Regions from separate parts of the Bradyrhizobium sp. SZCCHNRI20481 genome, predicted to be linked through region 3. Evidence: predicted binding sites of a transcription regulator. Region 3 holds the regulator's gene; each other region holds the start of a gene.

Region 1 (4,929 bases), on a different contig from region 3:
AGCAGGGCTTCCGGATCAGTGCCGTGCTCGGGCGCGACGGCGATGCCGATACTGATGCCGATCTGGACATGCGCACCGCCCGGCATGACCATCGGGGCGGCCATCACCTCGATGATCCGCTCGCCGAGCGCCAGTGCGTGGTCGATCGTCGGATCGCCGGCGAGCACCACGAATTCGTCGCCGCCGATCCGGGCGATGACGTCGTCAGGAGAGGCGGTCCGCCGCAGCGTATTGGCGACGATCTTCAGCAGCTCGTCGCCTGCGGCGTGACCGAAGGTGTCGTTGACCGGCTTGAAGCCATCGAGATCGAGATACAGGACGGCGAAGCTCCGATCGCCGCCGGCCTTGTCCGTGAGCCTGCTCTGCAGCGCGTCGATCAGGCCGGCGCGGTTGGACAGGCCCGTGAGCGGATCGCGCCGCGCCCGCTCGTCGCTCTCGCGTTTGGACTGCATGACCGCCACCAGCATCTTGTTGAGCCGGAACGCCGCGCCGGTCATGGCGAGGAAGTAGACCGGCATCTGCAGATACATCGCGAACAACAGCGGCTCATGCGACGTCGCGACGCCCGGGATCACCGGGCCGATGCTGAACAGGATCATGGTGCCGACGAGGCGCGGCGCGCTGAAATTGCGAAAGCAGATGCCGCCCACCATGGCGGCCGACGAGATGCAGGTGAGTGACGCGGCGACCCAGTCGCCCGACGCCAGGCTGATGCCGACGCCGAAGCCGACGCTGGCGCTCCAGGCCACCGACAGCAGGATGTGGATGTCGGTCGGCGTCGTTAGCCGCTCGCGCGCGCGGCGGTAGGCAATGATCATCACGATCAGCCGCGACAGGCAGATTACGACTTCCATCACGAACCATGTGATGAAGAGGGCGGTCGGCGTGCGCAGCGCAAGCGCCGCGGCGACCGCCACGGTGTTGATGGCGCCGCCGGCGAAAACCGACCAGCAGCCGTACAGCTCACCCGTCAATGCGAGTCGGATATCTGATGACACCGGATATCCCGGGTCGGCCAGCCAGCGCGTCACGCGCCAGCGTGGCAAACTGAACGCCAAACCATCACCCCGCATTTCAATACCTCCGCGGGGTTGCAATAAGCGCGATGGCACTTAACAGGCGTTTAGAGAGGTATCGGCGTCTCGCTGCATGCTTGATGCACGGTAAAAATTTACTCCACGTGGTATGCGCAGCTAACAGCGAACAGAAGTTGAATTCTCAGCCCGAGGTTCTCGCGCGCGCACGTTCTTCGGTGACTGGCGCGACCTCCACCGTCGCGTTGCCGAGCGCGCGGTCGCGCTCGAACACGAGACGGACGCGCTGCCCGACCGGTGTGAGGCCGATCAGGTTGCGAACCTGCGTGGCGCTGCGCACCGGCATGTCGTTCGCTTTCACGATGATGTCGCCCTTGCGCAGTCCCGCGCGTTCGGCCGGCGAGCCCACGGTCACGTCGGCGACGCGCGCGCCCTGAATCCGGCCATCGGCCGGCGCGTCCAGGTCGAGCAGGGTCACGCCGATACGCCCGCGGTCGACGCGCCCGTTGGCGACCAGTTGCTCCATCACCCGCCGCGCCATGTTGATGGGCACGGCGAAACCGATGCCGACATTGCCGCCGCCCGGCGAGATGATCGCCGTGTTGATGCCGACCAGCTCGCCGCGCAGATTGATCAGCGCGCCGCCGGAATTTCCGGGATTGATCGCCGCGTCGGTCTGGATGAAATCCTCGTAGCCCTGCTTGCCGAGGCCGGTTCGCCCGAGCGCACTCACGAGACCCGAGGTGACAGTCTGGCCAAGGCCGAACGGGTTGCCGACGGCGATCACGAAGTCGCCGACCTCGAGCGCGTCACTGTCGCCAAGCGAGATGGTCTTGAGGTCGATGGGGTCCCTGATCTGCAGCAGCGCGATATCGGTGGCAGGATCGCGCCCGACCAGGCGGGCGGCGAATTTACGGCCGTCCTTGGTGCGGATCTGCGCTGTCGTGACGTGCTCGACGACGTGATTGGCGGTCATGACGTAGCCGCGCTGCGCATCGACGATGACGCCCGAGCCGGTGGCGCTGATCTGCTTCTCGACCTGCTTGGGGACATCGAAGAACTCGCGGAACAGCGGGTCCTGGTAGAGTGGGTTGTCCTGGCGGACCTTGCCTTCGACCGAGATGTTGACGACGGCCGGCGTCACCTCCTTCACCAGCGGCGCGAGCGTCGGCACCCGGCCGAGCTTGAGATCGGGAATTTGGGCCAGGGTGGGCCCGGTCATCAGGCAAAACAGGATGGCAGGCGCCAGGACGGCCCGAAGAGAAGGCGGAAGCTGCATCGTGATCCCCAACAAGCGCGATCAGGTTCTTTTGGCGACGACAGAGCTGGGAAAGCAGCCGGCCCGGTTCAAGAGCCGCGCTGGCAATCGTTCCCCGAGAGTGCCAAAAAATTTGTGTGACCCTCTTGAACGAAAAGTTCGGCTTTCCTAGGTCGTTGCTCGCCCGGGGGCCGGATGGACCCGAGGCTTATGACATCGCTGATCTGTAAAGGAGGATGTGCATGCATTTCCGTCCATTGCACGACCGCGTGCTCGTGCGCCGTATCGATGCCGAGGAGAAGACCAAGGGCGGCATCATCATTCCCGACAACGCCAAGGAGAAGCCGCAGGAGGGCGAGATCGTCGCCGCGGGTCCAGGTGCGCGGAATGAGCAGGGGCAGCAGGTCGCCCTCGACGTCAAGCCGCGCCATCGAAGGACTTCTGATCGCACGAATCCGAGCGGACTGGTCGCAGCCCGGCCCCGGCTGCGCGAAAGAAATATCTACAAACAACTCATCGCTGCCGCGGCCGGTCGTGGATCGGCCACAACGCGCAGCTATCAATCAGGTTGACGATCGCAGTTCGTCCAGAACCGGCCACAATTGCGTTCATGAGCCGGCTGTAAACGGACCGACGGTCGACGGGAGGTGTGGTTGAGCGCTGTCGCGCCGCCCGGTCTCATCAGCAGCGCAGCGCGAGCTCGCAGGCCCGATCATGCCAGCCTGGCAATACGATCATCCGCCGCCTAACCCGACCTCCGTCATGAGCATGGGTGATCCTAGACGTTTGACGCGGTTCCTGATCGAGAGCGAGCAGCGCGTGGTGGCACACTGCCAGGCCGTGTTGTCGCGTGGCGACATCGACCAGCGCGAGCGCGACCGGCTGGTCAGCGTGCTCCGGGAGGCGACGATGCGGCTGCAACGGCTGTCCGCCGTGGCCGCCTGACGGGTGTTGCGCTGCGATAGAGGCTGCGACAAAAAATTCGATTTTTCCTCTTGAAACGGATGTCGGCTGTTCTAAGTCGTCTGCTGCCGCTTCGGCGGCGCCGGGTGCCGTAAGGGCCCGGTCGATATCTGGGCGCTGACCGGTCGTCTGATACTCAGAAGTTTCTGGGACTTTGAAGTTTGCATCGGCTCGGCGCTCCTTCGTATCCATCTTGCTCTTAGGAGGACTTGGCTATGAGGACCTACGACTTCTCTCCGCTGTGGCGTTCGACCATCGGCTTCGACCGTCTGTTCGACCTGCTCGACGAGACCCAGCGCGCGGTCGAGGACAACTATCCCCCGTACAACATCGAGCGGCTCGGCGACGACCGCTACCAGATTTCGCTGGCGCTGGCAGGCTTCGCCCCGGACGAGCTGTCCATCACCGCCGAGCACAACGTGCTCACGGTGGAAGGGCGCAAGGCCGACAAGGAGACCCGCGAATATCTCTATCAGGGCATCTCGTCGCGTCCCTTCAAGCGGCAGTTCAATCTCGCCGACTACGTGCAGGTGACGAACGCGGCGTTCGACAACGGCCTGCTGCGGATCGAGCTGGTACGCGAGATCCCCGAGGCGATGAAGCCCCGCCGCATTGCCATCGGCACGGCACCGGTCGAGCAGATCGCGCAGCAGAAGGCGGCTTGACGCCTTGTTCGAGCTGCGGCGCGGGCGGAATGTCGCCCGCGCCCTTGCATCAACTGTCTCTTGTGAAAGGAGTGGAAGAGGAGAGACGCCATGAGCGAGCACCGTTTTTCGATCACCGCCGGCAGTGCCGGATTCCATCCGGTCTCACACTACGAGTCGCCGGCAGACCTGTTGAATGACCGCAAGCTGTCACTGGCCGAGAAGCGGCTGATCCTGTCGTCCTGGGCGTCGGACATGTATGCCGTCGAGTCGCAGCCTGGCCTGCGCAAGATTCCCGGCATCTCCAGGCCGCTGCATCTGGCCGACGTGCTCGGTGCGCTGCGTCAGCTCGACCGCGAGGATCAGCCACCGCGCCCGCGCGGCGGGGCCGCCATGCGCATCGTTCCGCGCGTCGACGTCGAAGCGGATGGCTCGGCAACGGACGTTGCGTCCGGATCAGACGTCCGGATGCGGCCGGCCGCCCGCGTGCGGTTCTCCCGCGAAGCCAATGTGCGGCGCTATCGCAAGCTGTTGGCCACCCGGCTTGCCGACCATGAGCGCCGCTTTGTCGAGCGTCGGCTGGCCGAGGAGCTGCAGCAGTTGCATCCCCTGCCGGAGCGGCGCGGCTTCGCCCGCGCCGGACGCTGCTGATCCCGATCGACCGGCGCGGATGAGAACAGCCCGCGCATAACGAAAACGCCGCCCGGAATTGGGCGGCGTTTCATTCCAGACAGCGTAGAGGGTGATGTCGGAAATGTAGCACCCTCGGTCGGCGCTGTCCATGACAGCCGACGGCACCTCATTTCGGAACCGCGTGCTCCTCAATCTCACGCGTCGTCCCGTCGCCGTCATGGTAGCCCTTGCTGCCGATCACCTGCGCCAGCGGACTGGCGATGTTGCCGCCGCTTGCGATCCGGGCCAGTACGGCGCGGAAATCATGACGCGGCCGCCAGCCGAGCTCATGGCGGGCCTTGTCGTTGACATAGACGCGGTCGAGGCCCTCGAACATGGTCCAGCCGTGCCGGGCATA
Region 2 (4,929 bases), on a different contig from region 3:
GCGGCAGGCCGCGATCCCCTGCGTCTCCGCGCTGAAGGTCGGCATGCAGGTCGGCTGGCTCGCCTGCATGACGTTGACGGCCTGCGGATCGATGCTCGCGGCGAGGCCGTGATAGTAGTGGGCCGCAAAGCTGTCGCCCCACAGCAGCACATTGATCTTGCCGCTCACCGGACGGAGACAATCCCCGGGCACGCGCCCGTCCGGCGTCGTGAAGCAGGTGCCGTAGCGATAGACCGGCTTCATGTCGTAGGCGTTGTAGGCGTCCAGCCGCTGCGCCGCGCGGTCGGCGTCCGACACGGCGCTAGCGCGTAGCAGGCCGACGCCGCTGCCGGCCAGCAGCAGCAGGCTCGCCAGCGCCGCAAGACCGAAGGTCGCGCGCGGGGTCGCGGCGAGCTGGCGATTGCGGAACGGCTGCTCGATGAAGCGCCAGGACAGCGTGGCGACCGCGACCGTGAGGGCAAACAACGCCACCCGCTCCCAGCCGTCGAGCGCCAGGCCGGGCTTGGCGAAGCGCGCGAAGGCGAACAGCGGCCAGTGCCACAGATACAGCGAATATGAGATGCGGCCGACGAACGCCGCTACGCCGAGCGGTGACAACGGGCTACGCGGCACATTGGCAACGCCGACGCCGCTCCACAGGAACAGCGCCGCGCCAAGGCATGGCGCGAGCGCGTCGACGCCGGGAAAGCCCGGTCCGGGGCGCAACGCCAGAATCGGCACCGCCATCAGCAGCAGCGACAGCGCGCGGGCGCCGCGCTGGGCGAGACCCGGCCGCGGTGCGGGAAGTCCGGAAATCGCGACCAGGCCGCCGAGCAGGAATTCCCAGGCGCGCGGCGGGCTGAGGAAGAACGCACTCGCGGACGCGCCGCCTCGCATCAGCAGCAGACCGAGCGCGAACGAGCCGGCAGCCAGCAGCGCCAGCGTGACCGGCAGCGCCAGCCGTCGCCCGCGCGCTATCAGCAACACGGCCCAGACCACGACGGGGAGTACCAGATAGAACTGCTCCTCGACGGCGAGCGACCAGGTGTGCAGCAGCGGCTTCTCGACCGCGACGTGGTCGAAATAGCCGGACTGCTGCCAGAAGAAGATGTTCGAGGTGAAGGTGACGACGGCGGTCGCGGAACGGAAGAACTCGGCGCGCTCGGAGCCCAGCATGTCCTGCGACGCCGGGATCGCCGCGAACGCCACCATGGCGTAGAGCGCCGGCAGCAGCCGCCGCACCCGCCGCTCGTAGAATTGCGCGAACGAAAAGCGGCCCGCCGCCATCTCCGCGGCAATGATGCCGGTGATCAGGTAGCCGGAGATGACGAAGAAGATGTCGACGCCGACGAAGCCGCCGAAGATCGCCGGCGCCTCGAAATGGAATGCGACGACGGAGAGCACCGCGATGGCGCGCAGCCAGTCGATGTCCTCGCGATGGGCGGCACCTGAAGCCGAACCGGCGCCCGCGTTGGCGATGCGAGGCTGCATCGATGCGCGCGTGCGAGGCGCGCGCGGGATCGTGGGAGCGAACTGGACGACGAAGCGCGGCAACGGGACGGGTACGCCTTTACGCAAGCCCGCGGCGAACACCTCTTACGGATTCGTCGCCGGCCCATCCGTCCCAGTGACGCGAGACCGGATGTCAACACACACGCGCGATGAGACCGCCGTCCATCGCACGCGAATGTTTCCATCCATTTCTGTCGGCTTTACGTCGACAGTTCGACGGTTTTGAAGTCGGCCGGCAGGATCACTTCCAGCAGCTCGACGTCGTCGGAATAGTCGAGGATCATGTGCCGGATCTTCGGCGGCTGGGTCCAGCAACTGCCCTCCTGCATCAGCGTCTCGCCGACGCCTTCGAGGTAGCTCTTCACCCAGCCCTTGAGCACATAGACCATCTGGAAGTCGACCGCATGGGTGTGCAGCTTGGAGACTTCCTGCGGATTGCACGGCGGCAGCATGCGGATGACATGCGCGCGCGCCAAACCGTGCGTCGCGTCGGCGATGCCGAGGTCGCGGTAAACAGCATAGGCGCGCAGGCCGTCGGCCTTGAAGTCCTCCTCGCGGTGATGGCTGATGGCGACCTTCTGTTTGCGCCGGCGCGGCGCCGGCGCTGGTCGCCCCTTGCTCGCGAGCGCCTTGCGCGCCGAGGGTTTCGCCACCCTTCCCGGCTTGGCAGGCGCCGCGAAGGCGGTCTTCGCCGTCGGCTTTGTCTTTGCGGTTTTTCGCGGCGCGGCTTTCGCGGCGGCGCGTGATGCTGATTTGGCGGTGCGGCTCTTCTTGGCCATGGCGCTCTCCCTGCGTGTCCTCGCACGCGAGGATAGCACAACCTGCCGCTTTGCGGGTCGACCGATCGACGACCTCAACAGGGCCGAGGCAGCGCTTAACCCGGATGAGCGAAACGACATCCGGGGACTCACGCGCGTGCGCGTTGAACCCGGATATCGCTTCGCTCATCCGGGCTACGCGTCGGCCTCAATGCAGCCGGAACACGCCGTCGACGGCGCGCAGCTCGGCCGGCTTGATCAGCTTGGAATGCGCCACCGTGACCGAGTACAGTGGACCCTCGATCTTCTCCTGCCAGAACGCGAGGAAGTCCTGCAGCGCGGGGAATTTCGGAAACAGGTCGTAGTTCTGCCAGACGTAGGTCTGCAGCAGCGAGCGGTGATCCGGCATCCGATACAGGATCTGCGCCGTCGTCAGCCCGTAACCCAGCACCTGTTTCCGAAAGTCCTCGGAAACCTCAACCTTCGACACCATGCCAACCTCCGTTTCTGGAGCGCATGTCCGTGTGGCCAACCGGGATGGAGCCACCCGGCAAAGATGCGCTCACTGCCAAGAAATGTGACGCATGTCCTCAACCCATCTCAAGCTTAAATGTTTAACGACATGTTGAAAAATGCTGCATTAGCAGCCACTTAGCCCAGGTGCTAATACGGGGTTTCATGGTTCGTTCCGCTCTTGTTAACGCTATCGGAACGCTTTGGCAGAGCCCGCAGTTGACTGCTAATTTTTCTGCTACAAGCCCTTGTCCGGCTGAATGCTCTCCCCTAAATCCAGCCCACGTGCTGGCACTCGCTGGCACCGACTGCCAAAATTCCAGAAATTGACAATCGCCTCAATAGCTTAGGAGGACTGTATGGCTTTCCGTCCGCTTCACGACCGCGTCGTGGTCAAGCGCATCGACGCCGAAGAGAAGACCGCTGGCGGCATCATCATCCCCGACTCGGCCAAGGAGAAGCCCTCGCAGGGTGAAGTGATCGCGGTGGGCCCGGGCGCCCGCGACGAGAGCGGCAAGCTGGTCCCGCTCGACGTCCAGGTCGGTGATCGCGTGTTGTTCGGCAAGTGGTCGGGCACCGAGGTCAAGATCGACGGCCAGGAGCTGCTGATCATGAAGGAAAGCGACATCATGGGCGTGCTCACCGACACCGCGTCGAAGAAGAAGGCCGCCTAAGCCCAACCCGCTCAACGCTCACCCTGAGGAGCGCCTGCGGGCGCCCTGCCCAGGGTGAGACGACCAATTCAACTCAGGGAAACCCAATATGTCAGCAAAAGACGTTAAGTTCGGCGTCGACGCCCGCGATCGCATGCTGCGCGGCGTGGACATCCTCGCCAATGCCGTCAAGGTCACGCTCGGCCCGAAGGGCCGCAACGTCGTCCTCGACAAGTCGTTCGGCGCTCCCCGCATCACCAAGGACGGCGTCACCGTCGCCAAGGAGATCGAGCTCGACGACAAGTTCGAGAACATGGGCGCGCAGATGGTGCGCGAAGTCGCCTCCAAGTCCGCTGATGCGGCCGGCGACGGCACCACCACCGCGACCGTGCTGGCCCAGGCCATCGTGCGCGAAGGCGCCAAGGCGGTTGCCGCCGGCATGAACCCGATGGATCTGAAGCGCGGCATCGACCTCGCGGTCGAAGCGGTCGTCGCCGATCTCGTCAAGAACTCCAAGAAGGTCACGTCGAACGACGAGATCGCCCAGGTCGGCACCATCTCCGCCAACGGCGACGCCGAGATCGGCAAGTTCCTCGCCGACGCCATGAAGAAGGTCGGCAACGAGGGTGTCATCACCGTCGAGGAAGCCAAGTCGCTAGAGACCGAGCTCGACGTCGTCGAGGGCATGCAGTTCGACCGCGGCTACATCTCGCCCTACTTCGTCACCAACGCCGACAAGATGCGCGTCGAGATGGATGACGCCTACATCCTGATCAACGAGAAGAAGCTCTCCTCGCTGAACGAGCTGCTGCCGCTGCTCGAGGCCGTGGTGCAGACCGGCAAGCCGCTGGTCATCGTCGCCGAGGACGTCGAGGGCGAGGCGCTGGCCACCCTGGTCGTCAACCGCCTGCGTGGCGGCCTGAAGGTCGCGGCCGTCAAGGCTCCGGGCTTCGGCGATCGCCGCAAGGCCATGCTGCAGGACATCGCGATCCTGACCGGTGGCCAGGCGATCTCGGAAGATCTCGGCATCAAGCTCGAGAACGTCACGCTCGCCATGCTCGGTCGCGCCAAGAAGGTGATGATCGACAAGGAGAACACCACGATCGTCAACGGCGCCGGCAAGAAGGCCGACATCGAGGCGCGCGTTCAGCAGATCAAGGCGCAGATCGAGGAGACCACCTCGGACTACGACCGTGAGAAGCTGCAGGAGCGTCTGGCCAAGCTCGCCGGCGGCGTCGCGGTGATCCGCGTCGGCGGCGCGACCGAGATCGAGGTCAAGGAGCGCAAGGATCGCGTGGATGACGCGATGCATGCGACCCGCGCGGCTGTCGAGGAAGGCATCCTGCCGGGCGGCGGCGTCGCCCTGCTCCGGGCTTCCGAGCAGCTCAAGGGCCTGCGCACCAAGAACGACGACCAGAAGACCGGCATCGAGATCGTCCGCAAGGCGCTCTCCGCCCCGGCCCGCCAGATCGCGATCAACGCGGGCGAGGACGGCTCGGTGATCGTCGGCAAGA
Region 3 (4,929 bases):
TGCGCTGCTGCTTGCCGACGACGGCGAATCGGTCGCGGCGACGGCCGATGCGCTGACCGCTGCCGGCGCCAATCTGCGCAACATTCAGTTGCTCGGCACGGGGCTGTGGGACAATCCGCGCGTTTATGCCAGCGCCAGCCTGCAGGGTGGCCTCTATGCTGCGCCGGATCCCTCCGGCTTCCGCGCCTTCGCCGGTCGCTACCGGACGCGGTTCGGTGGCGATCCCGTGCGCACGGCAACCCTTGCCTACGATGCGGTGGCGCTCGTGGCCGCTTTGGCGCGCACCCAGGGCAACCAGCGCTTCGCGCCCGATGTCCTGACCAATGCATCGGGCTTTGCCGGCATCGATGGGCTGTTCCGGTTCCGCAGCGACGGCACCAATGAGCGCGGGCTTGCCGTGATGCGCGTCGGTTCGGGTGGCGGACAGACGGTCGCCGGCGCGCCGAAGAGCTTCAGCGCGACGTGAGTCGCAGCATCCTTCAGGCGGCGAGATCGGCGACGACCGCGTCGAGCACCGGAAAGCCATCCTGAGTCACGCGCAGCCGTCCATCCGGATCGACCGCGATGGCGCCCTCCTCGCGCAGCAGCGCGATGCGGCGCGGATCGAGCGCACGGCCGGAGATCGCGGCATACCGCCTGGGGTCGATGCCTTCGGCCAAACGCAGCCCCATCAGCAGGAATTCGTCGGCGCGCTCCTCGCGGTTGAGCTCGTCGTCGGTCATCACACCATGACCGTTGGACTCCACCCGCATCAGCCAGGCCTCCGGCCGCTTGTCGGTCGCGGTCGCATGCCTGATGCCGCCGATGTCGAGACGACCATGGGCGCCGGGGCCGATGCCGGCATATTCGTGGCCGCGCCAATAGATCAGATTGTGCCGGCACTCCGCGCCCGGGCGGGCATGATTGGAGATCTCATAGGCCGGCAGTCCGTGACGGCCACAGATCTCCTGCGTGACGTCGTACAAGGTGCGGGCCAGGCCTTCATCCGGCGTCTTCAGCTTGCCTGCGGCGTGCAGGCCGAAGAACGGCGTGCCTTCCTCGATCGTTAGTTGATACAGCGACAGGTGCTCAGCCGCCTCACCGATCGCGCGCGTCAGCTCCTCGGTCCACATCGCCGGCGTCTGGTCGGGCCGGGCGTAGATCAGATCGAACGAATAACGCTCGAACGCATTGCGCGCGATCGCCACCGCCTTCATCGCCTCCTCGGCGGTGTGCAGGCGTCCCAGCATCTTGAGCGACGCATCGTCCATCGCCTGGACGCCGAGCGAGACCCGGTTGACGCCGGCGGCGCGATAGCCGGCAAAGCGTGTCGCCTCGACGCTGGTCGGATTGGCTTCGAGTGACACCTCGACATCGCCAGCGACGTGCCAGTGCTTGCCGATCGCGTCGAGAATGGCGCCGACCGTCTGCGGCTGCATCAGCGACGGCGTGCCGCCGCCGAGAAAAATCGACGTGACGGTGCGCGGCCCGATGCGGGCGGCCGTGGTCGCGATCTCCTGCGCAAAGGCGCGGGCGAAGCGGTCCTGATCGATGGCGGCATGCCGGACGTGGCTGTTGAAGTCGCAATACGGACATTTCGACAGGCAGAACGGCCAGTGCACATAGACGCCGAACGCTTCGCTGTCAGCGCTGGTCAAGGCAGATCTCCGCGAGCTTCACAAAGGCGCGCGCCCGGTGCGACAGGCCGAGCCCGAGCGGCGGCAGGCCATGCTTCTCGATGCTGGTCATCTCGCCGAAGGTCCGGTCGTGCCCCTCGGGCAGGAACATCGGGTCGTAGCCGAAGCCGGCCGTGCCGCGCGGCGGCCAGACCAGGGCGCCGTCGACCCGCGCCTCGACCTCCTCGACATGACCGTCCGGCCACGCCACGCACAGCGCCGAGACGAAATGGGCGGTGCGCTTGTCGGCACTCCTCGCGCCCCGCTCCTGCAGCAGGCGCTCGATCCGCGCCATCGCGCTGGTGAAATCCTTGTCCGGTCCGGCCCAGCGCGCCGAATAGATCCCCGGCGCCCCATCGAGCGCATGAACCACGATGCCGGAATCGTCGGCAAAGGCAGGAAGCTGCGCGGCCTTGGCCGCGGCGACCGCCTTGATGCGGGCGTTGGCCTGGAAGGTCTCGCCGGTCTCGTCCGGCTCGTCCAGGCCGAGATCGCCGGCCGACACCGCCTCGACGCCATGGGGAGCGAGCAGCTCCCGCATCTCGGCAAGCTTGCCGGGATTGTGGGTCGCGATGACGAGGCGCCCCGTGAGCTTGCGATGACCGCTACTCACGCGACCGCCATCTTCTGCAGGTCGACCAGTCGCGCCACGCCCTTGCGGGCCAGTGCCATCAGCGCCAGGAGCTCGGCCTCGGTGAACGGCGTCTTCTCCGCCGTGCCCTGCACCTCGATGATGCGGCCGTCGCCGGTCATGACGAAATTGGCGTCGGTCTCCGCCTCGGAATCCTCGGCGTAGTCGAGATCCAGCACCGGCGTGCCGTTGTAGATGCCGCAGGAGATCGCGGCGACGTTGGCGCGCAGCACCTCGGTCTTGATCATGTTGCGCGACTTCATCCACTTGATGCAGTCGGCCAGCGCCACCCAGGCGCCGGTGATCGACGCCGTGCGCGTGCCGCCGTCGGCCTGCAGCACGTCGCAATCGACCGTGATCTGGCGCTCGCCGAGCGCTTCCAGGTCGATCGCGGTGCGCAGCGAGCGGCCGATCAGACGCTGGATCTCGACGGTGCGACCGGTCTGCTTGCCGGCGGAGGCCTCGCGCCGGGTCCGTTCCAGCGTGGCGCGCGGCAGCATGCCGTATTCGGCCGTGATCCAGCCGCGCCCCTGGCCCTTGAGCCAGGGCGGCAGCCGGTCCTCCAGCGTGGCGGTGACCAGCACATGGGTGTCGCCGAACTTCACCAGGCAGGAGCCCTCGGCGTATTTGACGACGCCGCGTTCCAGGCTCACGGCCCGCAGTTCATCCGGTGCACGGCGGCTCGGCCGCATGATTCTCTCCGTGAAAGCGCGCGAAAGACCGACTTTGACCGGCCTTGTAGGAGCCGCGACCGGCAGCGGCAAGGGCTTATCAAGGGTTTATCATGGCCTCGTCGCGCCCGAGAGCGCGCGACGACCGGCTTGCCACCGAGCCGCCGCATGGACACATTATAGGCAGCTGCGAGGAGAGCATCTGGTGGCCCACCACGATCCGATCAACCTGATGACACCGCCGGCCGGTCTGGCGCAGCTCAACGAGCGCTCGCGCGAGATCTTCCGGCAGATCGTCGAAAGCTATCTGGCGACCGGCGAGCCGGTCGGCTCGCGCAACATTTCGCGGCTGATCGCGGTTCCGCTGTCGCCGGCCTCGGTGCGCAACGTCATGGCCGATCTCGAGCAGCTCGGCCTGATCTACGCGCCGCACACCTCGGCCGGCCGGCTGCCGACCGAGGCCGGCCTGCGTTTCTTCGTCGATGCCCTGATGCAGGTCGGCGACATGACCGAGGCTGAGCAGCAATCGATCCAGAGCCAGCTCGCCGCGGTCGGGCGGGCGCAATCGGTCGAGGCCGCCCTGGACGAGGCGCTGACCCGGCTGTCGGGTCTGACCCGTGCCGCTGCCGTGGTTCTGACCGCCAAATCCAACACCCGGCTGAAGCACATCGAGTTCGTCAGGCTCGAGCCCGAGCGTGCGCTGGTCGTGCTGGTGGGCGAGGACGGGCAGGTCGAGAACCGGGTTCTGGTTCTGCCGCCGGGCGTGCCATCCTCGGCGCTGACTGAGGCGTCGAATTTCCTCAATGCCCGCATCAGAGGCCGGACGCTGGCGGAAGCACGGCTCGAGCTCGAGACGGCGCTGGCGCATGATCGCGCCGAGCTCGACCTGCTGACGCAGAAGGTGATCGCCGCCGGTGTCGCGAGCTGGTCCGGAGGGGACAGCGACGAGCGGCAGCTCATCGTGCGCGGCCACGCCAACCTGCTCGAGGACTTGCATGCGCTCGAAGATCTCGAGCGCGTGCGGCGGCTGTTCGACGATCTCGAGACCAAGCGCGGCGTCGTCGATCTCCTTGGACGGGCAGAGAGCGCGGAAGGTGTCCGCATCTTCATCGGCTCGGAAAACAAGCTGTTCTCGCTGTCGGGCTCGTCGACGATCGTATCGCCCTATTCCGACGCCACGGGTCGCATCGTCGGCGTGCTCGGCGTCATCGGTCCGACCCGGCTCAACTATGCCCGGGTGATCCCGACGGTCGATTATGCCGCGCGTCTGGTCAGCCGGCTGCTGGGCGGCTGACGCGTGACATGATTAACCCGCGGACAGCGCCTCCGGGCGCGATGGTCAGGCTGCGCTTGATTTTCGACGTTCAAAGCACGATATCCCGCCCCATACCCCCAAAACCCGTCAGCCGAACTTGCGAGTCTGTCCATGACCGATCCCGACCTGCACAAGAATGATCCGGAAAACCCGGCGCAGGCCAGCGACCCCGTCGTCTCCAAGCCCTACATCATGCCCGACGATCCTGAGACCGGCTCGGCCGAGGCCCTTGCCAAGGAGGCGGCCGACGCGCGCGACAAGATGCTGCGCACGCTGGCGGAGATGGAGAACCTGCGCAAGCGGACGGCCCGTGAAGTCGCCGATGCACGCATGTACGGCATCACCGGCTTCGCGCGCGACGTGCTCGACATCGCCGACAATCTGCAGCGCGCGCTCGATGCCGTGCCGGCCGAGACACGCGCCAATGCCGATGCAGGCCTCAAATCGTTGATCGAGGGCGTCGAGCTGACCGAGCGCTCGCTGCTCAACACGCTGGAGAAGAACGGCGTCAAGAAGTTCGATCCGACGGGACAGAAGTTCGACCCCAACTTCCAGCAGGCGATGTACGAGGTCCCGGATTCGTCGGTGCCGTCGGGCACCGTGGTGCAGGTCGTGCAGGCCGGCTTCATGATCGGCGAGCGCATCCTGCGTCCCGCG

Evidence for each region. The regulator HrcA, encoded in region 3, represses chaperone genes, less so after heat shock. The targets are predictions, from matches to a motif close to GTTAGCACTCNCNNNNNGNGAGTGCTAAC.
Region 1: the regulator HrcA is predicted to act here: its motif matches at 2,393-2,421, upstream of QX132_RS20720 (co-chaperone GroES).
Region 2: the regulator HrcA is predicted to act here: its motif matches at 3,050-3,078, upstream of groES (co-chaperone GroES).

The regions. Positions count from the first base shown of each region.
Region 1 covers NZ_JAUEUE010000012.1:160,639-165,567, reverse strand. Annotated here, with positions in the region: gene QX132_RS20730 (GGDEF domain-containing protein) at 1-1,073, opposite strand, end outside; gene QX132_RS20725 (trypsin-like peptidase domain-containing protein) at 1,219-2,313, opposite strand; gene QX132_RS20720 (co-chaperone GroES) at 2,535-2,864, shown strand; gene QX132_RS20715 (hypothetical protein) at 3,007-3,237, shown strand; gene QX132_RS20710 (Hsp20 family protein) at 3,471-3,920, shown strand; gene QX132_RS20705 (hypothetical protein) at 4,011-4,550, shown strand; gene QX132_RS20700 (NAD(P)-dependent oxidoreductase) at 4,699-4,929, opposite strand, start outside.
Region 2 covers NZ_JAUEUE010000014.1:155,994-160,922, forward strand. Annotated here, with positions in the region: gene QX132_RS23140 (acyltransferase family protein) at 1-1,470, opposite strand, end outside; gene QX132_RS23145 (cupin domain-containing protein) at 1,692-2,270, opposite strand; gene QX132_RS23150 (usg protein) at 2,458-2,742, opposite strand; gene groES (co-chaperone GroES) at 3,122-3,436, shown strand; gene groL (chaperonin GroEL) at 3,525-4,929, shown strand, end outside.
Region 3 covers NZ_JAUEUE010000025.1:38,913-43,841, reverse strand. Annotated here, with positions in the region: gene QX132_RS31345 (penicillin-binding protein activator) at 1-466, shown strand, start outside; gene hemW (radical SAM family heme chaperone HemW) at 480-1,637, opposite strand; gene rdgB (RdgB/HAM1 family non-canonical purine NTP pyrophosphatase) at 1,624-2,268, opposite strand; gene rph (ribonuclease PH) at 2,265-2,978, opposite strand; gene hrcA (heat-inducible transcriptional repressor HrcA) at 3,163-4,251, shown strand; gene grpE (nucleotide exchange factor GrpE) at 4,384-4,929, shown strand, end outside.